DNA from 2 places in the Paenibacillus sp. AN1007 genome. Region 2 is predicted to be linked to the other one. Evidence: riboswitches for the same ligand, from Rfam matches in the RefSeq annotation. Region 2 holds a riboswitch; the other holds the start of a gene.

Region 1 (16,339 bases), 450 kb from region 2:
CACCAAGGGGATCGACAGAATTGAAGCGAACCCAAAATACATTGCGAGAATCAAGACCGTATCCAATGTCATGCCTCCCAGACCCACTGCCCAGCCATGAAGAAATCCGTTTCGCAGCCCCTGTTTGGTCATCTCTACCGTAATTGCTCCAACGGGCATGGCAATAGCAAGACCTATGAGGATGAACTTAATATATATTTCCATAATCATTCCCTTTCTGTAAAATGGGTCAAGAAAAAACAACAGCTTGTCCACTTCACAAGTTTTTTGTAAAACAGTCTATGTATCTCTCTTCATCTCTTCACATGGATTGCAGAACGGCAGCTCTCCTCAGATCATTGGCTGGTATACAGCTTATTCGGAGGAGAGCTTGTTTAGAATGCTGATTCTATTCTTTTACTTTTTCCCGCTGCAGTGAGTGTAAAAAAGGGCACTTGGTGGGCGTAGTATCGTCGTCCCGTAAGAAATATTGTTTGTACTCCAGATTGCCTTCCGATCCGTATTGTTTTAATTCAGGATGGGCGGGAACCGTATCATAGGCGGCAAGCCGAGCGCGTATTCTAGGAGCAACAGCTGACGCCCGCTGGGGCTGCTCATTCCACAAGTCAAGTACCCAGCGTGGGGTCATCGCCAGCATAAAGTACGGAAAGTGCCTGCTTTGCCGCGAGATATGTGCTGGCGTACCGCAGTAGACGAAATAACGTTCATCATTGTAACAAAATTCCCACAAAGGATTCTCCGGGTCTTCCGGAATATCTTCCGGCCATGCTTCGGGGTCCAGACTTCGCAGCTCACTTAGAAGGTTCCAGAATGATTGTTCATAAGTAAGTACATCCTTCATCTCTTGATCCTGTTCGAAAAAGATGACCAGCGATGAATAATTTCCGAAAGTACGGGAAACCGCTCCATACTCACTTACCACTTTCGATAACTGCTCCGCAGGAGAAGCATTTCCAGACTGAAAAATAAATCCGTAGCGAAGATGACCAAGTGCATACGCCTGAGTTGCTGGGATACAGGGAAATCGTGCCTCACGGTCACTCATTTTGGCGGAAAACAAGCGGTAAGCATCCCTTTGCCATAGTTCAACCGGAAGCTCCTCATTTTCCATATCAACCGAAGAAAACAACAGCGACATCTACAATCCTCCTTTTACTTTACTTATAGGATATAGCCTGCAGGCAAAATGGTGACTGTCCATGTCATGCGAGTGAATATTGTTAGATAACCCAAACCGAAAGATTGCTAAATCAGGAGCACATATCATTAGGGAAATCGTAGAAAACTAGGTTTGCAAGCAAATTTAGACTGATGGCCTACCATGTTTTTCTATCGTGAAGACCTGATTAATCTGATTGTACCGGACAAACCCGATCCGGCTGCAGCGAATGTGTTACAGGAAACGCTGGGTGGTCAGTTCGGTGAAATGCGTACGATGATGCAGTTCTTTTTTTAGAGCAGCAATTTCAGGGGCAAAGCCATGCAGTATAGAGATCTGATTCGCCACCTCAGGGCCATCCGCTTCCTTATCTGCCTGAGCTTCCGAATGAGCACAGTTCTGGTACACATGATCTTAATGCCTAGCGAGCAGAGGGATGGCTTGACTTACGAGTGTCTCTAGCAAATGTATCCATGAGAGAAAGAGATCCTTCGGGATCTTTTTTAGACTTTTGCAGTGAAAATAAAAAGGAGCCCATCACAGGCTCCTTGTGTGTTGATATCTAATTCATCCATTCGGATACATCTAGATACGATTATGGTTTGAGAAATGGCCGAAGGATTGTCCTTGACCTTGAATTGAAGGGTTAGGCGTATTGTAAGGTTGATCCATGTAGGATACGTGCTGTGAAGAAGTATTTGCCAGCTGCTGAGCAAGGTTAGAGATCTGCTGCAGCTGCTGAATCGCTGTCTGGTGCCCTTGCAGCGCCGTTTGGATAATTTGAGCAGCTTGCTGCTCGCGTTGAGCCAGCTGTTCGAGCTGCTGGGCGTTGCTCTGTTCTTGTCTGAGCAATTGCTGATACTGCATGGAAGCTTGCTGTGTTTGTTGTGTCAGCTGTTGAGCCAGCTGAGTAATCTGCTGTGTTTGGGAAAATGGATTCATAATTGTTCCTCCTAAGTGTGTGAATTTACCTGTGTATTATGCTGAGAGGTTTAACGAAATATTCAGGGAGATGTTTTCGGTTGTTTAGGGAAGGCTATCTGTTGCGACGAATATAGATGGGAGAGGATTGACGAAATGGGTCAGGCTTCAGGAAAGTCATCGGATGAAAAAAAACTGAAATGGTGGCAGCTTAGTCTGCTGGGCGTTGCGGGCACCATTGGTACAGGCTATTTTCTCGGCTCCAGTCTAGCTATTAAGATTGGCGGACCCGCGGTAATTATAGCTTATGCACTTGCAGCGTTGGGTACATATGTTGTATTTGATGCATTGGCACGAATGACTTCAGATCACCCCGAGCAGGGGTCGTTTCGCTCTTATGCGAAGAAGGCCTTTGGCGCTTGGGCGGGTTTTGCCAGTGGATGGGTCTATTGGTTTGCCGAGCTTCTCATCATGGGCAGTCAACTGGCCGCACTATCCATTTTTTCACGCTTTTGGTTTCCTGCGGTGCCGCTGTGGATCTTTGCCGCGGGTTATGGCATTGTCGGTTTATGTATTGTTTTCTTTGGAAACAAAGGATTTGATCGGGTGGAAAACGTACTAGCGGTAATTAAAATAGCTGCTATATTCATGTTCCTTGTTCTCGCAATCGCACTGCTTGCAGGCTGGATTGGAGGCACAAAGTATGCACACAAAGTGCCGCTGGATATGGCCTCCATTTTCCCAAAAGGCGGTCTGGGGTTATGGGCTGCGTTCCTCTTTGCGTTCTATGCGTATGGAGGCATTGAGGTGCTCGGCATTATGTCGTACCGTTTGGAAAAACCAGAGGATGCACCTAAAGCGGGCAAGTTTATGCTTATTTCGCTGTCTGCCGTGTATGTCGTATCCATTGGACTTGCTCTAACGATGGTGCCGCTGTCTGCTTTTAATCCAAAAGAAAGTCCGTTTGTGCTCGCGCTGAGCAGCGATCATCTTGCTTTTGTGCCGCACTTGTTTAACGGTGTTCTCATTGTGGCCGGGTTCTCGACGATGACTGCATCGTTATATGCGGTAACTTCCATGATGATTACGCTGGCGCAGGAGGGGGATGCTCCAAAAATGTTTTCAAAGAAATGGAAGGAGAAATATCCGCTCTTCGCGCTTTCTCTTATCGGATGCGGTCTGATTGGAACGATTCTGATGTCACTGCTGCTGCCAGGGAAAGTCTATGAATATGTAACAACAGCTGCGGGTTTGATGCTGATGTATAACTGGCTGTTCATCCTGCTTTCGTCAGGAAGATTACTGAAATCAAGTACACTGGATGTGGTCAAACGATGGACCGGCCTAGTATTGATCAGCGCCGCTGTAACCGGTACTCTTTTTCACGGCTTAAGCCGGCCCGGTTTCTTTATCAGTCTGCTGCTTGTTTTCCTGATTGCTGTAAGTGATATCATCGTGCAGCGTGTGCGCAGGAAAAAACCATCCGCTGGAGGTAAAGGACAGCAAAAGAAGGCATCCTCGGAAGAGAGCAGCTTTTCGAAGCGAACCGGCTTTCACATTACAGGTATTCGCAAGCAGAAAAGCAAAATCAAGTGAAAAATAGAAACTGGAATGCTTTAAAACCGAAATAACATCCAAACGCAACCAGGGATAAGCCGGAAATAATCGCAAACCCTTTAAGTAATGATGGTGTAAGGTACTTCCGAAAAAAGCTGACGGCTGCTGCCATAAACAAATCCCACAACAGTACACCGAAAATAATGGCTGCACTGTAAAGAAGCAATTGATCCATTGTAGAGGTATGAACCGTTCTAGCCAGAACCGAGCCATAGATTCCCAGCCAAAACATGATGGAGAGAGGATTAAACAGCGACATCAGGAACCCCTGCAGGAAAGATCTGGACAGTTCCGAAGAGCCGCTGCGTATTGGCTCGGAGACCAGTGATCCTGATTTGACTATCCTTCGACCCCTGTATACAGCAATACAAAACTGCCGAACATCCATAAAAACACCTGCACATATGGAAGCTCCAGCAGATGAATGACCCCGAGATAAACGATCAATGTAGATGATAGCTGCTGCTGCGGCACCTAGTCCAATAAACCAGGCGGGCATGAAGCCTCCCCTTACACCTTTGTCCAATTGTGCGGCGTTAACGGGACCGATGGGGGCAGAAAGCGTTAATCCCAGAACAACATAGCCAATTAAAAAAGAAATAAACATGATCCTCCTTTCGTATAAACTATGTTAGTATGTTCAGCTTGCTGATTTTGTAGGACAAGAGCCAAGAAGCTGCTGAATCCGAGCTGGTGATATCGACGTCGACGGAAACGAGCATATTCCCATTGAAGTCGCTGATTTAGCGGCTTTTTATTTTATTGCCCTAAATTCTTGTCCCGAGCCAAGGACAAGAACTTGTACTGAACAGGACACAAGACCGCAGCCAATTAAAGATTAGATATATGTCTAATGATATTTATGGTTAATTGGAGAAGGTGCTTGATGAGCTGGAAAAGGCATCAACTGTTATATCATTCGATCAAACTCTTTTTATAATTAATTATGAGAAGATATTGTACAATTTCCTAAGGAGGTATGACAGATGCTGATTCATATTAATTTAGAAATTAGAGATGAGGAAGTTCCTTCTTTAAGAGAAGCAATTGGTTGGGAAAGAAGAGATGATGATTATCCAACCTTATTTCAGAGATGCAATTTTTGGGCTGGAGCGAGAGATCCTGAAGGAGTGCTCATTGCTTTTGGGTATATTGCTGGAACAGGCTTGGAACATGGGTATATGGAGGACATAATAGTACATCCAAAATATCAAAGGAGAGGAATTGGCCAACAGCTTGTAAACGAATTATTAAATGAGTCAACCGTACGAGGCTTAAGAATAGTAACTTTGACATACAGCAGGGTACACAAGGCGTTTTATGAAAAATGCGGATTCGCACCTACTCATGCTGGAATTTGGAAAGAGGACCCTATGTAGACTATCGGATAATAAAGACTTTGAAAGTTCTAATTTCAATCGCTATCATCCATATTGTTTTTTACCTTATATCTGGCCATCAGATCATCAAGGAAATTGTGGCTATATGGGGGAAACAATTCACCTTTTCCTGTTAGGTAGTTGGCCGACTTCGGTTAGTGTACAGATGGTGACGGAGGTGGAGATGTTGTGTTCATCAGCAGGTGGGGGACTCGGATAAAGAGACAAGGTTATGTGGATGAAGAATACTTGGATTACGAGTCTGGAAATGAGCTGCTTACTGAGTAAAAAAGGCAGAGATGAGGATTATCCCTGCCTTTTTAATGTTGTGTGTGTGTTGTGTGCCGTGTTAATACATTGTTAGATATCGCAATTACTAGTCTGACGATATTACGAACTTAAGGAAATCATCTTATTTACTTCCCATCCGGTCGTTTAACTTGCAGCGGAGGGGGAATGAGCCATCCTTTTTCTTTGCTCAATTGAAGGATTCGAACACCCAGTGCAGTCTTGGTAACATGATACTTGGCAAAAAGTGCACCGATATCCTCACGGATGGATTGACCAATGACTTGACTCGCAGCCACTAATCCAAGAGCTGTATCCGCCGCAATTTTGGCACCAATTTCCGGATCGGTGAATCTTGCACCGGGCGGAATATCTTCCAAAGCTACAGCAGGTCTCTCGGGAAGAGTTGGTGCGGGGGAGATGCCGTTTTCGGTAAGCAAAGCGTCACATTCCTTGATCTCCAGTCTGGCCTGATCGAGCATGTCATCCAGAATTTTCTTCAAATCTTTGTCTCCTGCATGATTCATATAAGCCTGATAACAAGAGACAGCGCCTTTAGCCGCCATGGAGCACTGCCAGACACTGAAAATTTCTCCATAATGCATTGGCTCATTTTTGGGATTACCGCTTAATATTCCCATTGATGATCCCTCCCCAGAAAGTAATTTTTTTCACTAGTTTAGGGTTCTCATGATCCACACATTTTATCCGGTTTGAAGTTAATATGAGTTAAGAATACATCATAATAATTATGTAAACTAATAACTGCTCGCTAGCTATTTGTATTTACAAATATGGAGCTGTCTAGATGCTGAAGTTTGCGTATAGGCGAAAAAGCCAGCAGTTTAGGCTGCTGACTTTTTCGATTAATGTAAGTTTTAAGCTTACGTAGAGGACGGAAACATAGGGTTGCCCTTCATTCCAATCCACAGTTCGGATGATTCGAGCTGCCCGGCCAGATGTAACAACCAATCTTCATGCCCTTTGGTCGCCATAACTTGCACACCCATTGGCAGACCTTCTGCAGTCAGATGCAGTGGAAGACTGATTGCAGGCTGACCTGTCAGATTCGCAAGCTGTGTAAAAGGGGTATAGGTCAGGCTGGGCTTGAACATATCATAGATCAGCTCTTGCTGCGCTGTTTTGCCCAGATCACTGACACACATCAATTGTTGGATTCGTTCTGCATGAGGTGTCAGTTCTCCTACCCGTGGTGCAGGATAAGCATTGACGGGTGAGATGTAAAAATCAAACCGTGCAAACAACGAGGACATCTGCGCAGCTGCTACGTCCCATTCTGCCAAGCTGTGCACAAATTCGGCAGCGGACACTTTTTTGCCGGCTTCAGCGAGTACCCATGATTCAATCTCCATATCATCCGCAGTGAGGGACCGTCCTAGGCCATGCTCCATAGAAGAGATCATCGCGGCCATCTCACCGCTGTTCATCATGTAATAATTCTCCATGAGCCGTACACCATTGACTGGACTTCGTTTTTCTTCCACATGGTGGCCCTGAGCGTCAAGGAAGTGAACAAGCTTCATTACGGCTTCTTTGGCGTCTTCGCTGACTGGTGTGCCAACCGGGGAGTCCGTAGTATAAGCAATCCGATATTTACGCTGATGCGGATAATTCATGTCCGCCAGATAACTTCCAGGAAATAACGGAGCTTGGAAGGCAGCCTCTGGTTGTATAACTTGCAGTGTATCGAGCAGTGCAGCACTGTCTCTCACCGAGCGGGATAAGGCAAAATCAATCGAGGCTCCCTGCCACTGCCGCCCTACACCTGGACCAACGGGAGTACGTCCCCGTGTCGGTTTCAGTCCGAACAATCCGCTGAATGAAGCGGGGATTCGAATGGAGCCTCCGCCATCGCTTGCGCCGGCAAGAGGTACGATGCCTGATGCTACAGCGGCAGCGGCACCGCCGCTTGAGCCGCCTGGGGAATGATTCACATTCCATGGATTGCGCGAAGGCCCATGCAGCCATGGCTCTGTTATATTTTTTAACCCGAACTCCGGCGTGTTTGTATGTCCTATCACAATAAAACCTGCTTCCTGCAGGCGGTTAACAAAATTGGAGCTTCGTTTCGCACGATGCTCATGGAATAGTCGAGAACCTGAAGTGAGTAACTCACCCTCCAGCGACTGAGAAATATCTTTAAGCAGCAGGGGAACACCCGCAAAAGGCTGTTCTCCGGGACGAACAGTGCCGGCTTGCTGCCGAGCACGGGTTTCATATGTACGAATAACCGCATTAAGCTGCGGATTCACTTCTTCCAGACGTGCAAAAGCCGCTTCGAGCAGTTCAACCGGGGATACTTCCCGGGAACGGATCAGCTCGGCCAAGCCAATCGCATCATAGGCTGTATAGGAGAATGAAGACATTAGTAATCGTTCCTCTCTAAAAATAGTTCCTGAATATTGTCCTCTGTAAATGTATGTTTCAAGTGCCATAAATCATCGTACCATCCTAAGAAGCAAAAGACAAAACAAGCCGGGAAGATCGTAAAAAAGCACTGCTCACCTCATAAGGTGAAACAGTGCTTTAGCTGCTTAAGCCGGGTGGTACGTCATGATTACTCCGTTCGAAGTTTTGGTGCGGCTTCTGCCATCGGTGCAGTACGTTCCTGCTGCTTCGAAATTGCAAACAGCGCAATCCAGATCAGGATAAAACCGAGGAGCTGCTCCCAAGTTACCAGTGTACGGAAAGCAATCCAGTTCACCAGCACGCCGGCCATCGGGAAGCTGAGCTCTGCAAGTGTGGCAACGGAAGCTTTCGTAGACGATAATCCTTTGTAGTACAGAAGCAGACTGAGCAAACCTGGCAATAGTGCCTGACCGAGAATGTTGAGTATAACGGCAGCTTGTGCCCCAGTACCTGCTGGAAGTGTCCACGGAGCGCCCTCGTTCCAGGTCATGAAAATCAGAAGTGGAAGTGCCACAACAAATCGGAGGGAGGTAACCGTTTCATACCTTGCCTGCCCCAGCATTAGTCGACCCATTACCGTAGATCCGCCCCATAAGGCTGCGGCACCAAGAGACAGCAGACTGCCTGCATGAATCCAGTTATTCCAACTGCCCAGCGGTAGTGAAAAGCCGAACGTAAGCAGGTATGTTCCTGCCAGCGCAATGATAAACAGTCCTCCGAAATGGCGCGGCAGTGTTTCTTTTAATAAAAGCTTTGCGAGAACAATCGCGAAGAGCGGCTGCATTTTTTGCAATAACAATACGGTGTTAGGATCATTATGGGTGAGCGCCAAAGTAAATAATACGGTCGCAAGTGCCGAACCACCCCATGAGATAAAGACGACAGCGATCCAGTGACGAGCACGCAGTTTTTTCAGATCATCTCGAAACTTCCAGAGTACCGGAATCGCGACAAGACTGACGATGATATGTTCGATCAGTACAATCTGTGTAGAAGTCATCGTTTTCAGCAAAATAATGCGAAATAACGGGTCTACCCCCCAAAGGGCTGCCCCTAGTACAACAAGCCAAAATCCGGTATTACTTCGTTCCTTGCGATACCTAGTTGGTGCTGATGATGTCTTTTCCATATTCAGGACTCCTTCGTCAGAACACGGAATCTTCAGTTGGCAAAATCGACAAAATCCCCCGTTCTGGCGTACGCCAAATAAACGGGGGACCATTCAAAGACAAGACGTCAGAGAAGAAAACTTCCCGTAAACGGCCTGCCATTGTGTTGATCTTCTCTCATCCGGACTGTACCGTCGGCCTTGGAATCTCACCAAGTCAGTCGCTGTCTGTAGTCATAACCACAAACAGCGAGTCGCGGGCTGGTTCTTCAAGAACATCACCGCCGGTCGGGAATTTCACCCTACCCCGAAGATCCTATTCAATTAATTAATATATAGTATTGAACAAGTTGTAACCTTATGAAGTCCATCTTATTCCTGTAAGCGCTAGCAGTTCAAGTGTTTTTTTAGAAAACGATACTCCAGCATCCCTGCTGTCTGCGGAGCAGCACGATCTGACCCGCATGATAAGCATCGTGCAGGACCCATCGGGCAAGGGTTTGAGCCCAGTTTTCTTCAGAATCCTTATAAGGTTCCTCAAGTTTAGACTCCTGTAATGCGGTAAGGTGATCACGCAGCTGCTCTGCCAGTGCACTGGTACGCCTCATGAGCATACTCCAGCCAGCATGGTTTGAAGGGTCGCCAGGTTCGCCAAACGTAGCTGCGTTCGATTCCGCAGCGGGTTCAGATGGAGTTTGGCCCTGAAGACGTTCCAGAATCAGCTGGTTGTAATAATACATATGATTGACCAGCTGCCATATGCTTAGTCCTCCTGGATAAGGAACCCAGGCTGCTTGCTCTGCGGTCAGCCCTTCAAGAGCCTTCGACAATGGAACGATCCAGTTACATTGATTCCAGGTATCTTCGTTCTGAATAACCAATACGTCTAATGCCGTTGTAACAGACTTTTTCAATGCGTTTCATTCCTCTCTTGTCGGACTCATCTCGTTCTTACGTCTTGATGCTTGTAACTAGCTATTATGAATTTAAATGGTTACAATTAATATAACACAATTCGAATAGATGTAACCATCTTATTGGTTTTAGATTGTTACTATTTTGATCGGAGGTACTCATGGATAGATTATGGACCGATTTTGTAAACAGCGATTACCATGATTGGCGCGGTGGGAACCGATCGGAAGACAGGCTGGGGAACGCAGGCTGGCAGCGGGATTTTCTGAATCGTTGGCAATTAGAAGCGCCAGTACCCGCATCGGCTGAAGAGGAATCCACCATGAGAAGATTCAGAGATGAACTGCAGTCTCTTGCGATTCGTGTGTCTGATGGAACTACCTTATCCGACCAGGATCAACAATGGTTGAATGATTTTATGCAGGCTGGCGGTGTTATCCGACAACTAGTCTCACAGAACCAAGGATTGAATGTAGTGCTGGTTCCCGTCCATACCCATTGGGTTCAAGTCCTGGCAGAGGTCGCTGCTGATTTTGCCATGACGCTGGTAGAGGGCGAAGGCAGGCGAATTCGAAGCTGTGATAACCCGGACTGTCGATGGATATTTTATGACGCTACTCGCAGCCGGACACAGAAATATTGTGATGATAAAATGTGCGGTAATTTAATGAAGGTAAGACGCTTCCGAGCTCAACGCAAAATGGATTCCAAAGAAGGTAAGTAGATAGCGGAATGATTTTCCACAATTTGATAATTATTTACACTTGATATATAATGTATATATACTAGCGAAATTATAGTCAAAAGAAGCAAGAAGCAAGAAGCAAGAAGCAAGAAGCAAGAAGCAAAGAAGAAACAAAGAAAGAAACAGTAAGCTGCGAATAGGAAAGAAAAAATGTACAGCAATGCGGATCAGATCATTTTACAAACCATTACGATTGGAGAGGTGTCTTATGGGGACAAGTTATCTATTGAAAAACGGTTGTGTATTATCGATGGATGCTCGTATTGGTCAGTATAACAGGGCAGACGTACTTATTCAGGGTAATTTGATTGCAGCCATTCAACCGAATATTGAGGCAGCAGCTGCAGATGTAGAAGTCATCGACGAGTCAGACATGATTATCATGCCTGGATTGGTGGACACACACCGACATATGTGGGAGTCACTTGTCAAAACCGCCGGAACCAACTGGTCGCTGCCCGTGTATCTGCAGAATCTGTACTATGGAGCCATGGGAAGTAAGCTCCGTCCTCAGGACAGTTACATCGCCAACCTGCTTGGATCATTGGAAGCGCTTAATGCTGGTGTGACAACGGTGCTGGATTGGAGCATGCCTTACTCCCCGGACCATACGGATGAGCTGATTCGAGGGCTGCAGGATGCAGGAATTCGAGCTGTGTTTGCCCACGGTGTTCCTGGAGAAACCGAGTATTGGAACCGGGAGAGCAGACTTTCCTATCCGGAAAATATCAGAAGCGTTAAAGAGCGATACTTCTCCTCCAACGATCAATTACTTACATATGGTCTTGCCATCCGTGGCCCGGAGTTCAGTCACTGGGATACCACGGTCAAGGATGTTCAGCTGGCAGAAGAACTGGACGCCATTTGTTCGATGCATGTCGGTTTTGGCAGTTGGGGGGCAGCCGATCGTTCAATCAGCCGAATGCATGAGGCGGGACTGCTGAGTCCCCGCATCAATGTTGTTCATGGAAATACGATGGGCATGGATGAATTCAAAATGCTGGCGGACAGCGGAGCATCCTTGTCGGTCACACCGGAAGTCGAGATGATGATGGGGCATGGCTACCCAGCCACGGGATATTTTCTGGAGCATGGGGGGACACCAACACTGGGGGTAGATGTAGTGACCTCGACTGGTGGAGACATGTTTTCACAGATGAAGTTCGCCCTGCAGGCGGAACGTTCCAGAACCAACGAACTGCTGCTGCAGCAGGGAGAGATGCCGGGTGAACTGAGCCTGCAGGCAAGTCAGGTACTGCGATTTGCAACGGCTGCGGGTGCGCGGGCTTTGGGACTGGAAAAGAAAACAGGCTCCCTTTCACCTGGAAAGGAAGCAGATTTGATCATGATTTGCTCAACAGATCTGAATCTGTTCCCTGTGCATGATCCGATTGGGGCGGTTGTGCAGTTTGCCAATCCATCGAATGTGGATACCGTTTTTGTCGCCGGGAAACCCGTGAAGCGAGATGGCAGGCTGCTGGATGTTGATCTGCATGAAATCCGCCGCAAAGGGATGCAGAGTACCGAATATCTGCTGACACAATATCGGATGTCTGACGCGGATCGGATTGTTTTTTCGTAAACAGGGTCAAGATAAAATAAAAAGAGTCGTCAATTCAAAACGGCTCTTTTCTTTAATAGATTATGCAAAGCGGCTATCTTAGATAACGAACGGAGTTAAATTTAGATATGTTGACAAATATAACGCTTTCCTCTAAGATAGCCATATAAGTTAATAATGAATTTAATCAGGATTGTTACTGATCAGCAGGCAAGACCGATTGATAATGCAAACATGAAGAATTGTATTTTTTCATGTCTGCATAATTAATGGTCTTTTTTTGTTGCTAAATTCTGTTAACGTTTCATTTTAAAAGGAGATTCCGATGAAGATCACACGAATTATTAACAATAATGTCGTCTGTGCAGTCAATGAACGGCGCCAGGAGATGATGCTTTTAGGCAGCGGTATTGGTTTTCAGAAGAAAAAGGGAGACGATGTGGACACAGTCAAGATTGAAAAAGAATTTTTTCTGAAATCCAAAAATGTTACAGGCAAATTATATGCCCTGCTGGCACAAATCCCGATGGAGTATATTCGTGTATCCGATAGTATCATTCAGTACGCCAAGCAGTCCTTAAACAAGGAACTTAATGAAAATATATATCTAACGTTAACGGACCATATTAATTTTGCAGTGGCACGTTATAAGCAAGGTATGAATTTCAATAATGCTTTATTGTCAGAGATTAAAGCGTTTTATTCCAATGAATTTCGCGTGGCTATGAAAGCCCGGGATATGATTAATGAGGAATTTAACATTACACTGCCTGAAGATGAGGCGGGGTTCATTGCGCTTCATATTGTCAATGCAGAACTGGGATCTGAAATGGAAGAAACCATGAAGATTACACAGTTCATTCATAAAGTTTTGAATATTATTCGGTATCAGTTTAATATACATTTTAATGAAAGTTCACTCCATTATTCCAGACTTGTTACTCATTTGAAATTTTTCGCCTATCGCTTGTTTAATCATACGGTTTTGAAAAGCGGTGACAGTGATTTTCTCCATATCATTAAAGAAAAGTATACAAATGAATATCAATGCAGTCTCCGAATTGCACAGCTGATTCGGGTCGATTATGGAAAAGAATTAACAGAAGATGAATTGGTATATTTAACGGTTCATATCAAAAGGGTCATTGATGAAGAGAAGGATTGATCCATCAGTCCACTATAATGAATATACTAGGATTGTTACTGGTGAGGCAGGCAAGACCTAGAGTTCCATCGTGTATAGAGCATATCTATATTCGATAGAATTCTAGGTCTTTTTTTATACCTAAAAAAGTTTGAGGGGGAGCAGTACATGAAACATGAAAGCACAGCCGCCGAGATTTTAAAACTGGTCGGCGGAGAAAAAAACGTAGATAGTGTAACACACTGTGCTACAAGATTGAGATTCAATCTGAAAGATGAAAAAGTTGCGAACAATGAAGCATTAAAAAATGTACAAGGTGTTGTGGGTGTTGCCAGCAGTGGCGGGCAGTATCAGGTCATTATTGGTAACGAGGTAAACAATGTGTATAAAGCTTTGACGAAGCTGGGGAACTTTGCAACGAACAATGATGCTCCTACTGTGAAAAAAGGAAAACTGACTACGCTTCTGGACACGATCTCCGGAATCTTTACACCGATCCTGCCAGCCATGATTGGTTGTGCGATGATCAAAGCCGTTCTTCTTATTTTGAAAACATTTGATCTCGTTGATCTGGATGGGCAATTCAATATGATTATGACCTTTATCGGTGATGCGGCTTATTACTTCTTGCCGATGCTGCTTGCCTGGAGTGCGGCTGTTAAGCTTAAAGCTAACGTGGGCTTTGCATTAACGATTGCTGGTGTTCTGCTGCATCCTTCCTTAGGAGCGTTGATGACTGCAGGTAAGCCAGTTGCTTTTTTGGGACTGCCTGTCACTCCGGCGACGTACACTTCGTCGGTTATTCCGATTATTTTAGCGGTATGGGTCTTGTCGTATGTTGAACGCTTTGCCGAGAAGTATTCTCCATCGGTTATCAAATCCATTCTCAAACCGTTGATTGTCATCCTTATTATGGCTCCACTTACGCTGATTGTCCTAGGGCCAATCGGTGCTATCGCGGGTAACTACCTTGCGACAGCCGTTTCTTTTGTCAATACACATGCAGGATGGTTAGTATCTGGTATTATCGGTGGGGCGTTCCCTTTCCTGATCATGACAGGTATGCATTATAGTTTGGGACCCGTTGTACTTACTGCCTATGCTCAGACGAAAACCGATAGCATCGTTGGTCCAGGTATGCTTGTGCACAATATTTCTCAGGGTGCCGCTGCGCTTGCAGTTGCTATGAGAACTAAAAATAAAGCATTTAAACAAGTTGCATATTCCACGAGCATAACTGCATTGCTTGGAATTACCGAGCCCGCTTTGTTTGGTGTAAATCTACGCTTGAAAAGACCGCTGATCGCTGTAATCGTTGGTGGCGCGGTAGCGGGTATATATGTCGGATTGTTCGGTGTAGCTCGATCGGCTCTTGGTATTGCAGGTATAGCTACGCTGCCGGCATTTATCACGGATCATCCATGGAATTTGATTCATGCCGCAATTGGCTGCGTCATTGCATTTGTAGTTACATTCATCATGACTCTTATCTTAGGATTTGAAGATGTACCTGAGGATGGAAAGAATCAAGCAGCACAAGAAAAATCATCTGCTGCGAGCAATCGTGTACCAGCAACCGGAGTTTCTGAACATGTTCTCACTGCTCCGTTGACTGGTAAAGTTTTGGAGTTATCCACGATTAGAGACGAAGCTTTTGCAACTGGCGCTATGGGAAAAGGAATCGCTATTGAACCTACGGTTGGAAAACTCGCAGCACCAGCAGATGGTGTGGTATCTGCGGTTTTCCCTACGTCCCATGCCATCGGTATTAGTTCAAATGATGGTGCGGAGCTTCTCATTCACATCGGAATGAATACGGTGAAGTTGAAAGGCGAACATTTCAAGGTCCACGTTCAAGAAGGGGATACTGTAAAAGCTGGAGATTTGCTTATTGAGTTTGACATGGATGCCATAGCGGCTAAAGGTTACGATCTGACTACACCAATTATCGTTACGAACTCCCATAATTTTGTAGATGTGATCAACACGGACAAGACATCGATTACGATTGGTGAAAAATTGATCAAAATTATTTAAAGGTGATTTAAGGAGGAATGATTCATGAATAACAAAAATGCTTTCCCTGAATCTTTCATGTGGGGCGGTGCAACAGCGGCGAATCAATATGAAGGTGCCTGGAACCTTGACGGAAAAAAAGCGAGTACAGCCGATATGATGACGGGCGGAACCCATACGGTTCCCCGTCGGATAACGATAACTACCGAAGAGGGGGTTCATTACCCTTCTCATGAAGCCGTAGATTTTTATCATCATTATAAGGAAGATATTCGGTTGTTCGCAGAGATGGGGTTCCGTTGCTATAGAATGTCCATCGCATGGTCCAGAATTTTCCCTAACGGAGACGATACAGCGCCGAATGAAGCAGGGCTTCAATTTTACGACAATGTGTTCAATGAATTGAAAAAGTATAATATCGAACCGATCGTTACGATTTCCCATTATGAAGCACCGTTTGCTTTAACCGAGAAATTCAACGCTTGGGCTTCCAGGGAAATGATCGATTGTTACGTAAAGTATTGCGACGCAATCTTTAATCGTTACAAAGATGTGGTGAAGTATTGGATCACCTTTAACGAGATTAATAGCCTGATTGTTCCCGCAGGTGCCTACTTGGCAGGAGGACTTCTGGTTGATAAAAATGGCGGTGTATTTAACAATACATCAGTCGACAGTACCCAGATGAGATTTCAAGCGCTGCACCATCAATTCGTGGCGAGTGCCAAAGCTGTCAAGCTTGCGCATGAGATCAATCCAGACTTCAAACTCGGTTGTATGATCAATTACAGTCATGGGTACGGAAGTACATGTAAACCGGAAGACATGTTGCAAGCGCTAAGAATGGATCAAATCAACAATATGATGAGCAGTGATGTACAAGTTAGAGGAGAATATCCTGACTTTGCCAAGAGATATTTTGCAGAGAAACATATTCACATTCAAATGGCTGAAGACGATGAAGAAGTTCTTAAACAAGGTTGTGTGGATTTCTATAGCTTCAGCTACTACAAATCTCATGTGGTAGGTACACGACCAGAGGGGGATGAGACGCAA
Region 2 (16,339 bases):
CTCAAACAACCGCTCCTGATAACAAACAATTTGCTTCATCTTCATCAGCTCCAGTACCGCGAGAAACGTCACTACGATCTCATGCCGATAAATCTGATCATCCATAAGCTTGGAAAATAATAATCGCCCTCCAGGTCCTACCCGCTCCAAGGCACCGACAACTTCACGTATACGGTCCTTGACCGAGATTTCGTCCCTTTTGATCCGGGTAACTGTTGTGCGCTTCTCAGCCTTGCGCAGTGCTTTCTGAAACGCCGCGATGAGATCAGAAGTATGCAGACCCTGCACCGGGTTCGACTGCTCCTCTACAGGCATATAAGGGCGCAAATCCTCGGGTTCTTTGGAAAAAATAAGGCTTCTCTCCCATTCCCGTTCATGGAGATGCCGCGCAATTCCTTTATATTTGCGATATTCGATAAGACGTGCTATCAGTTCGGCACGCGGATCATAATCTTCTTCTTCCATATAACCATAATCCTCGAAGTCCTCGATTACCGGTGGTTTAGGCAGTAAAAGTTTGCTCTTGATGGACAGCAGCGTTGCTGCCATCACCAGAAATTCACTTGTAATATCCAGTTCCAGCTCCTGCATGGAATGCAGATACGCCATATATTGATCGGTAATATCGCTGATGGGAATATCCTGGATGTCGATCTCAGCCTTGTCAATCAGATGAAGCAGCAGATCCAAAGGCCCTTCAAAAGTCTCCAGTTTGTATGTAACTACCGTCACTAGACGAATCCTCCCGCCAGAAAAATAAAAAACCCTGCCAGCCGTTCGAACCCGGTCTCCCGATTTCGTCTGCGCAAAGCAGGGCACTACTATTAAATAAGCACTATTTTAGCTGTTTCGTCAAGTTCGCCATTTCGATAGCAGCTGATGCAGCATCCCAACCTTTGTTGCCTGCCTTCGTTCCAGCACGCTCAATCGCCTGTTCAATGTTCTCTGTAGTAACGAGTCCAAAGATGGTAGGCACGCCTGTTTTCAGGTTAATCGCTGCTACCCCTTTCGCCATCTCGTTGCAGACATAATCATAATGCGTCGTGGAGCCGCGAATGACCGTTCCGAGTGTGATGACCGCATCATATTTGCCGCTTTCGGCCATTTTCTGCGCGATGAGCGGAATTTCGAATGCACCCGGCACCCAGGCTACATCGACTTCATTGTCCTGCACGCCGTGACGTTTGAAAGCATCCAGTGCCCCGCTGAGCAGTTTGCTGGTAATAAATTCGTTAAAACGTCCAACAACTACGCCATATTTTAATCCTTCTGATACCAAATGTCCTTCAAAATAGTTAGGCATTATCGTCATCTCCCTGTTGATATAATAGGTTCATGGGTACTGAATTACCCTGTTCATTTTGTAATATTTACATATTGGTAAACTACGTTTATTCGTTATTGCTGTTCGTTCTGCTCGATGTCATCAAACTTAAGCATGTGTCCCAATTTTGCCTGCTTCGTATGAAGATAAGCCGTGTTGTCCTCGTTCTCCTTCATCTGAATCGGCACACGCTCCACGACTTCAAGCCCATATCCTTCCAACCCTTTAATCTTACGCGGATTATTCGTTAACAAACGAATCTGCCGAACGCCGAGATCCTTCAGAATCTGCGCGCCGATACCGTAATCCCGCAGATCGGCAGCAAACCCAAGCTTCAGATTGGCATCCACTGTGTCCAGACCTTCCTCTTGGAGCTTGTATGCTTTGAGTTTGTTGATCAGACCGATTCCCCGGCCTTCCTGTCTCATATAAAGCAGCACACCATTGCCTTCTTCATGAATCTGTTTTAGAGCCGCATCAAATTGTGGACCGCAGTCACAGCGATGAGAATGGAACACATCTCCCGTCAGACACTCCGAGTGAACACGTACAAGTACGGGTTTGGAACCGTCAATTTCGCCTTTCACCAGCGCCACATGTTCTTTGTTGTCTACTGCATTTGTGTATGCCACCGCCTGAAATTCGCCGAAATCCGTCGGCATACGCACGGACACTTCACGCTGCACCAGCTGTTCCTTCTCATTCCGGTAACGAATCATGTCCTGTATGCTGATCAATTTCAGATCGTGCTTACGCGCAATCTCCTGCAGATCCGGAAGTCTCGCCATCGTACCGTCTTCCTTGATCACTTCGCAGATCACGCCTGCTGGATATGATCCGCACATGATTGCAAGGTCAACGGCAGCTTCGGTATGACCGGCACGGCGGAGCACGCCTCCATCTTTGGCAATCAGCGGGAACATGTGACCCGGCTTGCGGAAATCGCTGCTCTTGGCATTGGGATCAATCAAACCTTTGACCGTAATTGAACGCTCATGAGCCGAGATCCCCGTCGTTGTCTCCATATGGTCTACCGAGACGGTGAACGCAGTCCCATGGAAATCTGTATTTTGCTGCACCATCGGTTTCAGATTCAGTTCGTCTGCACGCTGCTGCGTAATCGGTACACACACCAGTCCTCGGCCTTCGGTAATCATGAAATTGATCACCTCAGGTGAGGCCTTCTCCGCCAAAGCGATAAAATCGCCCTCGTTCTCCCGGTCCTCATCATCAACTACGATAACTGGTTTACCTCTCATCAGATCGTAGATGGCTTCTTCAATTGAATCCAAGACGGATGGTTCCGATTGTTCTGACATTGGCGCACCTCCTGTTTTTCGTTTTTTGTACACTCATTGGTCAGGCAAAACCGTGATTCGAAAGAAATTCCTCACTGATGCTTCGCGGTTTGCTTGTATTCGTTTCCGCATGACCTCTGCCATACTGCAGCAGGTGATCGACGTATTTCCCTAAAATGTCACATTCAATATTGACGGTATCTCCCGTCTTTTTAATGTTCAGTACGGTCTCACCAATGGTATGAGGGATAATCGAAACAGTGAATGAACGCTGCGTTGTCTCTACAACCGTCAGGCTGATGCCGTCCAGCGTTACAGATCCTTTCGGAATCAGAAACTTGAACAGCTCACTGTCATCCGGTTTGATTTCAAATACAACCGCATTCTGATCTCGTGTGATGCTCCCTATTACGCCAGTCCCATCCACATGTCCCTGAACAATATGACCGCCGAATCGCCCCCCGGACAGCATTGCTCGTTCCAGATTCACCTTACTGCCGGATTGAAGTTGACTGAGATTCGTATGACGGTACGTTTCGGGCATGACATCTGCTGTAAACCCGCCAGCCTCCAGCGTTGTTGCCGTTAGACATACTCCGTTAACCGCCACACTGTCACCAATCTTTAAATCGTCCATAATGACTGCAGCACTGATGTTCAGCACCAGGGCTTCACCTTTACGGCCAATGCGCCGGATCTGACCCACTTCTTCCACCAAACCCGTAAACATACTGCCGCCTCCCTATCCAAAACGATGTATACAATAAGTCTTCTTTATTAATATGATGCTGCATCCTCGAGTTGTCCCGTCCAGTCGATTATTCCGGCCAAACAGGAATTCCGCCAATGCTGATATTATCTCCAACTTGCTCGATTTCCAGCTGATGCAATTGTATGGCCTGGCTCATACGCTCTACACCTTCAAAACGGAAGCTGCCAGGAGTATCATATCCGCCCACAATCTTCGGAGCGATAAACATAAGCAGCCGATCCACAAGCCGCGCCTCCAGCATTGCACCGTTTAATGTACCGCCGCCTTCCAGCAGAATGGAGCCAATCTCCCGTTCTCCCAACTTACTCAGTCCATGAAGCAAGTCGACACGCGGCCCTGGTCCGCAGCGAATAACTTCTACCCCGTAAGCTTCAAGACGCTCTGCGGCTTCCTGGCTGGCCTCATCTGTCGTAAGCACCCAAGTTGGTGCAAGTCCATCCTTGACCATTTTGGAACCTACGGGCAGACGCAGCTTGGAATCCACAACAATTCTTACCGGGCTGATACCCTCGACCTGCAGACGAGTTGTCAGCTCTGGATTATCCGCGATAACCGTATCTACCCCCACCATGATGCCTTGATGACGGTGGCGGAGCGCATGTACGATCTCACGTGCCGGCTCGTTGGAGATCCATTTGCTGTCCCCGCTGCGTGTAGCAATTTTGCCATCCAGCGTAGATGCTGTTTTGAGAGTGACAAAAGGCAGGCCTGTTGTAATAAACTTGATAAACTTTTCATTCATGCGTCTGCCGCGTTCGCGCAAGACACCCACTTCAACCTCGATACCTTGTTGTCGAAGCATACTGATGCCTGTGCCAGACACCTGTGGATTCGGATCTTCACAACAGACCACCACCCGTTTGACCTTCTCGTGTATCAATCGTTCGCTGCAGGGTGGCGTTTTGCCATAGTGACTGCAGGGTTCAAGTGTTACGTATACTGTACTGCCTTCTGCATCACTTCCTGCCATATTAAGAGCATGCACTTCCGCATGCCCTGTGCCTCTCTTCAGATGGCTGCCCAGGCCAACCACTCTTCCATCCTTAACTACGACACATCCCACGACAGGATTAATTCCAGTCTGTCCTTGTGACCGTTCTGCCATATCCAGTGCTAACGCCATATAAAATTCATCATTGATCATTTCCATATATTGTTCACCCCACGGTTATAATCTTGAACTAAAAAATCCCCACCGAACATTCCGTTCCGGGTGGGGATGATGAGAGACAACTGTCATCTACAGGAGGAAACGTGTACAACATACCGCCGCTTGACCCAAACTGCATTTTCAGGCAAGTGAAAACAAACACATACCTTGTTGAATACAAAATTCAGGTAAAGAGTTCTATAAGACGATAGTATGTTCAGAAAAACTTGTTAGAGACAAGCCTTCCCCGCGCAGCGTCACGTCTATTGCTGACGGCTGTGCAGCATCACTCCTGCGGAGTGCAGCCTGCTAGGCATACACTCTCTCCTTCTCCCATCCAGACTATACTGTCGGTTCTGGAATTACACCAGATCAGCCATCTGCCGAGGCAGACAGGTCACGGACTTTGCCATGTAATGGAACTGTAATCCATAACATGATGCATCACCGCCGGTAGGGAATTACACCCTGCCCTGAAGGATCGCTTTCGTTATTAATTGGATGTTAGCACTTTAGTGCCAAAAAATCAATTTATTTTTGTTTCTTTTTGTCACATACTAACTTTTAATAAGCATAAAACAGCAAAATCCGCGTCTCAAGCGAGACCCGGACTTCTACAATTCCCTACAAGCACACTTACAAGTCTGGAAAACACCAGCTTGCCATGTGCCTCAAATCCTTTGCAGCGTGGAACGGAACACTCTCAGGTTTGGGCTGGGAAGCAGCAGGAGCTGGCATATCCCGGGCTACTCTTCTAACCCAACTGGTCGAGTCCATGCCGATGGCCGAGCACTGCCAGCGCTCATCCGACCTTGGACGAACAGTCAGAATAAGGTCTTCTTTTCCCGGCATATCGGTGAATACGCCATCCAGATATTCGACAATGGCACGTTTGTCCTTCACTTCGTGACAGTATACAGTAACCCAAGAGCCACTAAGTGCTTTTACTGCATATACGTCTCCAGGCTGCACTTCACCTGTACCAGCATCGGGAGATTTTTTCGGCACCTTCGCTTTGGCACGCACACTTCGTCTGCTCTCGAACGCGCCAACAACGGTGTCAATCGCTGGAGGATTGGGTTCGGGTTTGTCCTCAAGTGATACATCGCTGCAGTCGAAGCCACTGAAAATTCGGGACAGATTATCCTCGTTTATTCCGATAGATGAATCCCACCATGCCAGTGGAGCTTGAACCTCAACGCGGGTATTGGGCCTCTTGTCGCGTTCGGCATACGAAGTGAAAGCCGTAATCATGCCGGGCTGCTCTGGCGTGTCCAGAATGCCGACCAGCGCCAGCGTTTCAAGCAGGTCGCGGTAAACATATACCTTTTTGGTAGGCAGAAGTTGTTCTTTTTTGAGCGCATCCGCAGCCTTGCTGTAACGGGTCTTAGGCGGCAAATTGCGCAGCACCGTTAACACGGCGCGCAGCGTCCAGCGATCATATTCATTCGGTACAGGAAGCTCTTCCGAAGCGGCCATCTCTCTTAGAGCAAGTACATGTCCAAATATGTCTCCATCCAGCGGTGTGCCGTTTGTCATCCGCCAGTACCACTGAAGCGATGTGTCTACTCCGTCATTCACATCCAAACCACAGATCTGGCACTTATGACTGGAAGGATACGGTCTATATTTATGATCAGGTATGCTGGCTGCGATCAGTTTTCCTGTAAGAAGTGAACGCCAGATCATTGGCGCTGACCATAGAGAAGCCACAAAAGCCTGAGCAGTCTCCTGAAGTGTCCAACGCTCAGACAATGTTCTCAGTTCTCGGATCGTCTCCTCATGCTGCGGTCTTACAAAGTGATTAGGCTCATGACCAGCAGACTCTAGTGCCTGTAATTGTTCCGCCGATACGTCCTCTGGCACATTGTGTCTTGAAGCACGCAGCTCCTCGTCCCAAATCGTGCTCTCACTATAAATGTTTTGAAGTAATTTAAGCTGCTGTACAACATCTAAAGTCAAAGTAACAACATCCTTTCACAGTAGTTCTGAAAACATGTAAGCTCAGTATATCCAGTAGGCTGTCAAACCTCATGTATTCGGTTTCAACAATATGTTCCTAGCTAGAATAACCTACGTTCAACTCATCCCGCCAGTTCCTTTAAGCTTATTTTTGGTAACACATCGCAAGGCAATTATGCAAAAAAGTCGTACAATGCACAAAACCCCTGGTACTTCCGTAATAGGAATGTACCAGGGGTTAACTTGATGCGGTTGACCAGCTTCAGTTGAAATTAAACTTCTACTACTTCAACAGTTTCCATTTTGTCGCGGCCTTCAAATGCATCAACAAACTCCATACCTTTGCTTACTTTACCAAACACGGTATGCTGTCCATCCAGATGCGGCTGCGGTTGGTAGCAGATGTAGAACTGGCTTCCGCCCGTATTGCGGCCTGCGTGTGCCATTGCGAGCGTTCCACGCTCATGTTTGTTCGGGTTAATCTCACAGTTAATTGTGTAACCAGGACCACCGGTACCTGTTCCGCTAGGGCATCCGCCTTGAGCTACGAAGCCCGGGATAACACGGTGGAACACCAGACCGTTGTAGAAACCGGAGTTTGCCAGCTTTTCAAAATTTGCTACTGTGTTCGGAGCTTCTTGATCGAACAGGTCAATCAATACTTCTCCGCCGTTTGCCAATTTAATTTTTGCTTGTTTCGCCATATGTAAATGACTCCTTTCAATTTTGAGCAGGGTTAATTGTGACGCAGCACTTAACTTGAGGTCAAGCATTACAGCACTTTTCTTAGTTTACACCGAAAAGAGCCGAATCGCAAAAGAAAGAACAGCTTTTTTTGATTTTCTGTTCTTTTTGGTTGGATACCTACATGCCGTACAGATACGCAATAGGCACAGCAAAGGACGGAAAGGATATGCCCCTCCGTCCTCTACAATCAGTAAAATCGAGTCTTGCTATTCCGTGACTCAGCTTGATGAATTAACGAGTAACCGGTTGTTTGCCAATACGTGCTGGAACGAGGTCATTTTGAATAATGTCCTGGTAGGACTCGCGGCGTACGACAACATCTCCTTGGCCATCTTTGACAAATACAACCGCTGGACGACGAATCCGGTTGTAATTGCTCGCCATAGAGTAGTTATATGCGCCTGTGCAGGCTACAGCAAGCAGGTCTCCACTTTCCACTTTAGGCAGGTCCAGATCCCAGATCAACATGTCCCCGCTCTCGCAGCATTTTCCAGCGACAGAGACCGTCTCTACTGCCGCTTCATTTGCACGGTTGGCCAGTACAGCTTCATACTTGGACTCATACAGTGCTGGACGTGGATTATCCGTCATACCACCATCTACCGCTACATATTTACGCACGCCTGGAATGTCTTTGCTTGTGCCAACCGTATACAATGTTGTACCGGCCTCACCCACGATACTGCGGCCTGGCTCAACCCAGATTTCAGGTACAGCATAACCGATTTGGGCAAAATGGTTTTTCACCGCATCCGTAATCGCCTTCACGTACTGTGCAACCTCAAGCGGTGTATCTCCGTCGATATAACGGATTCCGAATCCTCCGCCAAGGTTCACCACTTTGAACGCCACGTTCAGACGCTCATATACACTTGCTGCAAACTCTGCGACCCGCTGTACCGCCATCTGGAACCCTTCAACCTCAAAGATTTGGGAACCAATGTGAGAATGCACACCAAGCAATACCAGGTTGGATTGTTTGGATGCAAGTTCAATCGCTTCAAATGCTGTACCGTTGCCGATATCAAAACCGAACTTGGAGTCCGTTTGTCCTGTCGAAATATATTCATGCGTATGCGCCTCAACCCCTGGCGTTACACGCAGGAGGATGTTTACTTTACGATTTTTGTCCGCTGCGACAGCTTGGAGCAGGTGCAGCTCGTTAAAGTTGTCTACTACGAAGCATCCAATTTCAGCGTCAAGCGCCATTTCGATTTCTTCGAGCGTTTTATTGTTGCCGTGGAAATGAATGCGTTCAGCCGGGAAACCCGCCTGCAGTGCCGTGAACAGTTCTCCATCGGATACAACATCCAGGGAAAGACCTTCCTCTGCTGCAAGTGCACACATCGCCATAACACAGAATGCTTTGCTCGCATACGCAACCTGGAAACCCAAGCCTGAAGCGCGGAATGCTTCCATGTACTCCCTGCAGCGCTCACGAACCAGCTGCTCGTCCACAACGTAGAGCGGAGTTCCGAATTGTTCTTTCATATCCGTAACGTCTACTCCACCAATTTCCAGATGACCCTGCTCATTTATTCTACTTGTACCGTGTAAATACATCGTCTGCATTCCTCACTTTTTGTATACTGGAACAGTTACTATTCCATTGATTTTACACCAGTATATCAAATTAAGACGGGAGATGAATGGATTTTTCGGCACATCATTTGTGTTTTTTACTTTTTTGCAATTCGCCATCCGGATCATCCGACATCTTCGTGTTGTCACGCGTTTTGTTGAACGATGGACGTTTCTTGCTAACAAGCAATGGAACTCTGAACAAAAAGCTGCCAAATGCCTTTGCATTAAACGGTATAAATGGCCACAGGTAGGACGAGTTGTATGAACGATGAATCGTCATCGCTATAATGAGAAGTGTTGTTCCAACCACCAAGCCTGGCACTTTAAATATTGCAACCGCAATAAGCAGCAGCAGCCTGACCAGTCGATTCGCAAGCCCTAACTCGTAACTCGGTGTGGCAAACATTCCAATCGCCGCAATGGCCATATAGAGCACAACTTCATTGACAAAATAACCTGTCTTTACCGCAATATCTCCAACCAGAATTGCCGCGATCAAACCCATGGCCGAAGCGAGCGGTGTCGGTGTATGCACGGCTGCCATCCGTAATAGATCTACACCCAGTTCGATGAGGAGAAACTGCACGATAATCGGTAATTTCACATTTTCCTGAGGACCAATAAAATCAAGTCCGATCGGTTTAAGGGAAGGTTCAATGACCATAAGCATCCACAGCGGGAGTAGAAACAGAGAGATCAGAATACCTGCAAAACGTACCCATCGCAGATAGGTTCCCATAAGAGCGGTTTGTCTGTTCTCCTCTGCATGCTCACATAGATCAAAAAAGGTTGTGGGCAGGATCATCACGCTGGGGGATGTATCTACAAAAATAACGACGCGACCTTCCAGCAGGTGGGAAGCCGTAACGTCAGGACGTTCCGAATACCGAACCAGCGGGAACGGATTCCATCCTTTGTTGATAATCGCCTCTTCCAGCTGCTTGTCGGCAGCCGGTATGCCGTCGATATCAATCCGCAGTATTTTTTCGCGTACCGAATCAACCTGCACCTTATCAACAATATCATCAATATATACAACACATACATCGGTTTGTGTTCTCCGCCCTACCTGCATGATTTCAAATTTCAGTCCAGGGTCACGTATTCTGCGGCGCACCAGCGTTACATTGGTCAGCAACGTTTCAGTAAAGCCATCCCGTGATCCGCGAACCACACGTTCAAGCGACGGCTCCTCAGGCGATCGGACCGGATAACTCCGGGTATCCATAATGAGAACAGAGCGATCTCCTTCCACAAACATAGCGCTCATCCCGGTTAGTACCTTGTTGATGACAGCGCTCATCCTTTCTACCCGTTCCACCTGGATATGGGGGATATAACATTCAAAATAGGACTTCAGTGCGTGCTCCGATATCTGATCGGGTGAAAGGTAGGTTAACCTTTTTAACACTTCAAGCAAAATCTCATCTTTGGCAAAACCCGTGAGCAGGCAATCCAACATGTTTGCCGCCCAGTACCATCTCCCTCATGTCCACATCAAAGGATTCACCTAGACCGAGCACCTGCTTGAGTGTGTTTTTGTTTTCACTCATGCGCGGGGAGATGTCATCGTTCTGCTGCCAATACTGCACAGATTCCTCAATGCTGTCGGACATCTCGTTTTGTTTCTTTTTCTGATATGCTCTCTTCTCTTCTTCCTTCTGGATCTCGTAAGCCGACTTATGCATCATGTCTTCCGTAATACCGCCTTCATGGTCAAGACCCGTGCGCTCCGTATGTTCGTCCATGTCCATCCTCCTTTAACCTGTCGTGCCGCTTTACCGCTGGTATATTAAAAAGTCGAACAACGAACCTGTCATTTTGCCCAGGATCATCGCGAGCAGCAGTCCAAACAAGTACGATCTCATCCCCAGCCTTTTCGCCAGTACGGGCAGCACATTTAACACTTCCGTCAGCGCTGCAGCCAGCAGACCGATAAATACACCGCAGAACAGTCCCACAATGGGACTTAACAGCATGACCCCATGCATCTTCCAATGCCAGAAATCCGCTACCGTTCCCAGTAACGAACCTCCGATGAGCGCCCCCTCGTACCAATGAGTTTTATCATAGGATTGCGTCACTTGGGCCAGCCTTGGAATCATGTCCAGCACCAGAATAAGCGCTATGACACCACTCCCCACTGCAATGCCACCTGCAATGCCAAGCACAATGCTGATCGCTCCGTTAAGCACGCTCATCGTTGTTCAGCTCCCTGCGATGCTGCTCATGCATACGTTCGGTCTCTTCGATGACGACAAACTGGTCTACATTTTGCTGATACAGGAACATCTCCACCTCAAGCGGTGTAGGTTCTTCATTCCATTTTTTCTTAAACAGATGATTGAAAAAAACGGCCATACCAAAGCCAATGCCGAGAGAATAGGCGAGCTGAAACAGGTACGGATGCTCATCCCGTTCTCCCGTCAGCATCTCCACGATACGAATCTGAACCTCCTGCATGTTTACGTCGGCATGAAAATTCATAATGGTCAGAGCCGAGCCAAAAAACAGCAGCAGCCATACCAAAATAAACAGCGATTTCGAAGGCCGGCCATTACCTGCCATCACTTCAACTAATGTATGTCCCGATCCCATCAGCTCTACGTTCACATCCGGCAGCAGCTGCCGTATTTGGGGAATAATCTGTAGAATGTCAATGAGAATCAGGTTGCCGTCCTCCGGTCCGGGGCGCAGCAGTTCCAGCTCCAGCAGCCTGTCCTCCTCTTCCTCGGATGAGGCCAGTACATGGGCAATACTCCGCAGTTTAACCGCTCGCCCTCTCTGAATGCGGATGCGACTGCGCATGCGAACGTAGACCGTTGGAGTGGGTGTCTGGGACATCCAAAGCACTCCTTTACTGCGTAATTTAGATTAGTATTTGAAGAATGTGCAAATTTATTACATTTAAGTTGGAAAGAGTGATGAGGGGGCGCCAGACGCTCCCGGGATGGATCGGTGCCGGACGCTGGTTATCCCCGGATTTCTCGTTCTCTCCTTTTCAAGGAGGAAATCCCGGGATAAACGCGCTCGCTTCGCTCCTTTTACCGATTCCATCCCTCCGCTGGCCTGCCTCCCTCGTATTCCAAAAGAAATGGAAGACACTTGCGGGCGGCGGGCAGGGGAAGAGGCTGGAAGCATACTCGTGGAAGCAAAATAATGGAGGGGGCGCCAGACGCTCCCGGGATGGATCGGTGCCGGACGCTGGTTATCCCCGGATTTCTCGTTCTCTCCTTTTCAAGGAGGAAATCCCGGGATAAACGCGCTCGCTTCGCTCCTTTTACCGATTCCATCCCTCCGCTGGCCTGCTTCCCTGCTGCTCCCTAAAATTACTGTACGTGCAGGAAACCGCGGAACAATTCTCGAAAGTTATTTTTATGAAGCTTTTTTGAAAGTGAGGTCCCGGATGATGAGTAAACGTCCCGCATGCTCCATGCAAAGTCTTGATCTATAAACAACGACGGTTGTTTGCATGGAGCTGAGGTAATAACCGTCTCAATATCAACTTCGGTAATGGTTTATAGGATAGGCTTTGCAACCTTAAATTTTATATTTTAAGGAGCAGAGCGATCATGAAATATGTAAACGCCGATGTCATTTTACCGGAAGAATTATTAATAGAAATACAGAAATATATTCAAGGCAGTATGGTTTACATTCCAATACCTGAAGGCCGCAGAAAGAAGTGGGGAGAAAATTCGGGAAGCCGCACATATTTAAGCCAAAGAAATGAGACAATACGTCAACAATATTCCGATGGTTTAACGATTGCTGCACTCTCTGATGAATATTGTCTTTCCAGGGACAGCATCAAAAAAATTATCTATTCAAAAAAGTAAGGTATATCAAAATCACATCATATTTCTATGGTGTGATTTTTTGTGTGCAGCAAACTTTTCTAATTATTTTTTATATATTTTTTAAGATGCGCCTTTGCTAACCTTGAAGAAATCACTTTATAGGAGGGGCGGCTTGTGATTCTAATTACAAAAGCTGAACAACCAGATCAACATATTCTCAAAAATCTAATGACGTTGTTCCTTCATGATTTGTCCGAATTTATTCAAGACATAGAGATGAATCCCCAAAATGGTCTATTCGAATTTGATATACTGGATTGGTTCTTTGAAAAGGAAGGATTAACACCGTACTTTATACGCCTGCACGATCAAAAAATTATAGGTTTCATTTTAATTCAAAGCGGCCCGTTTTCTAATCAGGAATTTGCTGATTATGTTTTGAATTCATTTTTCATCGTGAAAAAATATCGCCGGCAGGGTTTAGGCAGGACTGCATGTAAAGCGTTGTTCGAACATTTACCTGGGAGATATGCTGTTGGTCAAGTTATAAACAACATCCCTGCAATTCAATTTTGGAAAAATGTATACACATCATTCGATATCGATTTTTACGAACAAGAGGAGAAAGATGACAATCTAACCCTCATCTATCAATACTTTAAAGTTTGAAAATAAACATTTAACAACTGAGATATTTTTCAGAATTTTAGAATTCAAGAACGAAGGAGCCACCATCATGAAGATCATTACGGCAGATCAATCACACTACGAATATATTAAAGGGCAGGACCACCATATTTTAGAAAATCTGATCCTACCGAAAATTTTGGCTGATGAGATCTTTATCATCCAGGATGAAGAGCAGAACCATATTGGATGGATTCGGTACAGCTTTTTTTGGGACAACACACCTTTTATGAATATGCTCTGGATTGAAGATGTACATCGAAATGAAGGAATGGGTACGAAGGCAGTTCTTTTTTGGGAAAATGAAATGAAGAAGCAGGGTTTTCCTTTGGTCATGACGTCTACATTAGCAAATGAAGGGGCGCAGCATTTTTATAGGAAATTAGGCTATCGAGATTCAGGGTGTTTGATTCTTGAGGACGAACCTTTAGAAATCATACTCACCAAGAAACTCAAGTAACATTCTCCAAACAAATATTAAAACGACAAATAACCTCATCGCTAAAAAACGCGAATTGAGGTTGTTAGTTGTCGTAATAAGATGAATCAACACCCAAACCGGTGGATAAAATCAGCCCTGAATCAATCCTGAATCACTGCGCGATTTGATCGCGAATCGATTGCAGTATTTTTTTCTCCAACCGTGAGACCTGCACCTGGGATATCCCCAGCCTGCTTGCCACTTCGGATTGAGTCTGATCCCTGTAATACCTCAGGTACACGATAAGCCGCTCCCGTTCACTCAGGCCGCCGATTGCTTCATTCAGCGCCAGCTTGTCAAACCACTTCTCCTGAGACTCATCCGCGATCTGATCCATCAGAGTAATGGGATCACCATCATTCTCGAATACCGTCTCATGAATGGAGGTTGGCGGTTTGTTAGCCTCCTGGGCGAATACCACTTCCTCCGGGGTAACCCCAAGTTCAGCAGCAACTTCCTTAATTGTGGGCAGTCGATCCAGATGTTTGGACAGTTCGTCCCTCTTCTTGCGAACTTTATTGGCCATTTCTTTCAGCGAACGACTGACCTTCAAGGTCCCGTCATCCCGCAGAAAACGCTGAATCTCACCAATAATCATCGGTACCGCATACGTCGAGAACTTTACGTCATAACTGAGATCGAACTTGTCCACTGACTTGAGCAGGCCGATACAACCAATCTGGAACAGATCCTCCGGTTCATATCCCCTGTTCATAAAACGCTGCACGACGGACCAGACGAGTCTGATGTTGCAGTTCACCAGCGTATCCCGTGATTCATGGTCACCCGACTGACTGAGCGCAATCAGCCGTTTGACCTCGGCATCGTCCAAATAGGTCTGTGAAGATGGTTTCACTTCAGCATCCATAAGAACACCAACCCCTAATTATACAATGCTTTCTTGGATTCAATCCTTTTTTTCATCTTGATGGAGGTGCCTCTGCCGGGCTCACTGCTGACTTCGAATTCATCCATAAAATTTTCCATGATCGTAAAGCCCATGCCCGACCGCTCAAGTTCGGGTTTGGACGTATACAGCGGCTGTTTGGCCAGATCAAGATCCTCGATGCCTTCACCGCGATCCTCTACAATAATCGTGATCATATCGTCACGAATCTCAGCCTGAATGGTCACGACACCTTCCGGATTGTTATTGTATCCGTGGATGATACTATTGGTCACCGCTTCGGAGACGACCGTTTTCAGATCACTGAGCTCGTCCATCGTTGGATCAAGCTGAGAGATAAACGCCGCAACAGTCACCCGTGCAAACGATTCATTCTCCGACTTGGCCGCAAATTGCAGATTCATGAAATTTGTCCCTGTTCCTTCATTCATGAGACGACCTCCAGACCTGAGAGAGCAGTTCCCTCATTTTCGTATATCGGCATGATCTTGAACAATCCCGACATTTCCAGCAAACGGTAAACCGGCGGATTCACATCGCAGACGACCATTTTGCCGCCTTTATTTTTGATCAACTTGTATCTTCCCAAAATAACACCTAGTCCTGAACTGTCCATAAACTGCAGGTCTTTCAAACTCAGCACCAGATGCTCGCATTGTCTGCGCTGAATCGCTTCATCCATCTGCATTCGTACCATGTCAGCTGTATGATGATCCAGTTCCCCGGATAATCGCACAATCAAAATCCCGCGGTGATGCTCCATGTCCACATTCAAGTTCACGTTTGCCCACTCTCCTCCCTGTCTTGAACAAGGATTTCTACGCTGCCAAAAGCTTTTCCTGCCCCCCGACAAAACTAGAAGAAAACTCCTATTTAACTACAAAAATTGTTCCAGTCACCAGGAGAAAGGCGCATCCTGCCGCTTAATCGAACAAATTGGAGGTTGTCCGCTTGAACAGCTTCCACCAGCCTGCTTTATTCACGTCCTGTGGAGCCTGAATGTCGAATTCTTTAATCACTTCGTTACCTTGATAAACGACGAGCTTGCCAACGCTCTGTCCAGCCTTGACCGGAGCTTTCAGTTCTTTGGCTACAATTAATTCATGGCGAATATCTGTGGACTTGGCCCCTTTGCGCATCAAAACACTGTAGTTTTGGGCCGCATTCAGCGGCAGCTCAGCGACGTCGCCTTTTTCAATCTTCAGACTGCCCAGCAGATCTCCTGCTTTATAAAGAGCCTTCATCGTATATTGACCAAAAGCATAATCAAACATCGAGGATACTTCGCTGTTGCGAGTTTTCGTATTGGGTTCACCCAGGACAACCGCAACGACACGCAGCCCATCCTTGGACGCGGTAGCCGACAGACAGAATTTTGCTTCGGACGTATACCCCGTTTTCAACCCATCTGCTCCCTGGTAAAAACGCACGAGCTTGTTCGTATTCACGAGCCAAAATGGCTTGTCGGAATCTTTACGCAGGTAGTCCTGATAGGCGCCCGTGTACTTCGTAATGCCTTGATGTTTCAATAGTTCGCGGCTCATCACCGCGATATCATGCGCAGAGGAATAATGATTATCTACTGGCAGACCGTTCGCGTTGGCAAAACGTGTATCCTTCATGCCCA

Evidence for each region. A riboswitch is a leader RNA that binds a small molecule or an ion and turns the genes downstream of it on or off. The one in region 2 is predicted to bind FMN.
Region 1: another riboswitch for FMN. It lies ahead of ABXS70_RS09850 (DMT family transporter); the one in region 2 lies ahead of ribD (bifunctional diaminohydroxyphosphoribosylaminopyrimidine deaminase/5-amino-6-(5-phosphoribosylamino)uracil reductase RibD).

The regions. Positions count from the first base shown of each region.
Region 1 covers NZ_CP159992.1:2,147,295-2,163,633, forward strand. The annotation lists gene ABXS70_RS09805 (LysE family transporter) at 1-204, opposite strand, end outside; gene ABXS70_RS09810 (YqcI/YcgG family protein) at 389-1,138, opposite strand; partial or broken gene ABXS70_RS09815 (manganese catalase family protein) at 1,322-1,453, shown strand; gene ABXS70_RS09820 (AMP-dependent synthetase and ligase) at 1,745-2,101, opposite strand; gene ABXS70_RS09825 (amino acid permease) at 2,237-3,676, shown strand; gene ABXS70_RS09830 (LysE family transporter) at 3,669-4,304, opposite strand; gene ABXS70_RS09835 (GNAT family N-acetyltransferase) at 4,684-5,076, shown strand; gene ABXS70_RS09840 (DUF3231 family protein) at 5,493-6,005, opposite strand; gene ABXS70_RS09845 (amidase) at 6,249-7,751, opposite strand; gene ABXS70_RS09850 (DMT family transporter) at 7,943-8,923, opposite strand; FMN riboswitch at 9,069-9,221, opposite strand; gene ABXS70_RS09855 (DinB family protein) at 9,310-9,816, opposite strand; gene ABXS70_RS09860 (ABATE domain-containing protein) at 9,978-10,541, shown strand; gene ABXS70_RS09865 (amidohydrolase family protein) at 10,771-12,144, shown strand; gene licT (BglG family transcription antiterminator LicT) at 12,449-13,288, shown strand; gene ABXS70_RS09875 (beta-glucoside-specific PTS transporter subunit IIABC) at 13,436-15,304, shown strand; gene ABXS70_RS09880 (glycoside hydrolase family 1 protein) at 15,329-16,339, shown strand, end outside.
Region 2 covers NZ_CP159992.1:1,694,288-1,710,626, reverse strand. The annotation lists gene ABXS70_RS07790 (segregation/condensation protein A) at 1-732, opposite strand, end outside; gene ribE (6,7-dimethyl-8-ribityllumazine synthase) at 836-1,303, opposite strand; gene ABXS70_RS07780 (bifunctional 3,4-dihydroxy-2-butanone-4-phosphate synthase/GTP cyclohydrolase II) at 1,399-2,643, opposite strand; gene ribE (riboflavin synthase) at 2,684-3,352, opposite strand; gene ribD (bifunctional diaminohydroxyphosphoribosylaminopyrimidine deaminase/5-amino-6-(5-phosphoribosylamino)uracil reductase RibD) at 3,441-4,544, opposite strand; FMN riboswitch at 4,866-5,029, opposite strand; gene ABXS70_RS07765 (hypothetical protein) at 5,181-6,506, opposite strand; gene ABXS70_RS07760 (peptidylprolyl isomerase) at 6,779-7,210, opposite strand; gene lysA (diaminopimelate decarboxylase) at 7,485-8,816, opposite strand; partial or broken gene ABXS70_RS07750 (spore germination protein) at 8,920-10,528, opposite strand; gene ABXS70_RS07745 (stage V sporulation protein AB) at 10,616-11,038, opposite strand; gene ABXS70_RS07740 (stage V sporulation protein AA) at 11,025-11,681, opposite strand; gene ABXS70_RS07735 (hypothetical protein) at 11,762-12,097, shown strand; gene ABXS70_RS07730 (CD3324 family protein) at 12,410-12,676, shown strand; gene ABXS70_RS07725 (GNAT family N-acetyltransferase) at 12,812-13,306, shown strand; gene ABXS70_RS07720 (GNAT family N-acetyltransferase) at 13,374-13,784, shown strand; gene sigF (RNA polymerase sporulation sigma factor SigF) at 13,918-14,673, opposite strand; gene spoIIAB (anti-sigma F factor) at 14,688-15,143, opposite strand; gene spoIIAA (anti-sigma F factor antagonist) at 15,140-15,493, opposite strand; gene ABXS70_RS07700 (D-alanyl-D-alanine carboxypeptidase family protein) at 15,636-16,339, opposite strand, start outside.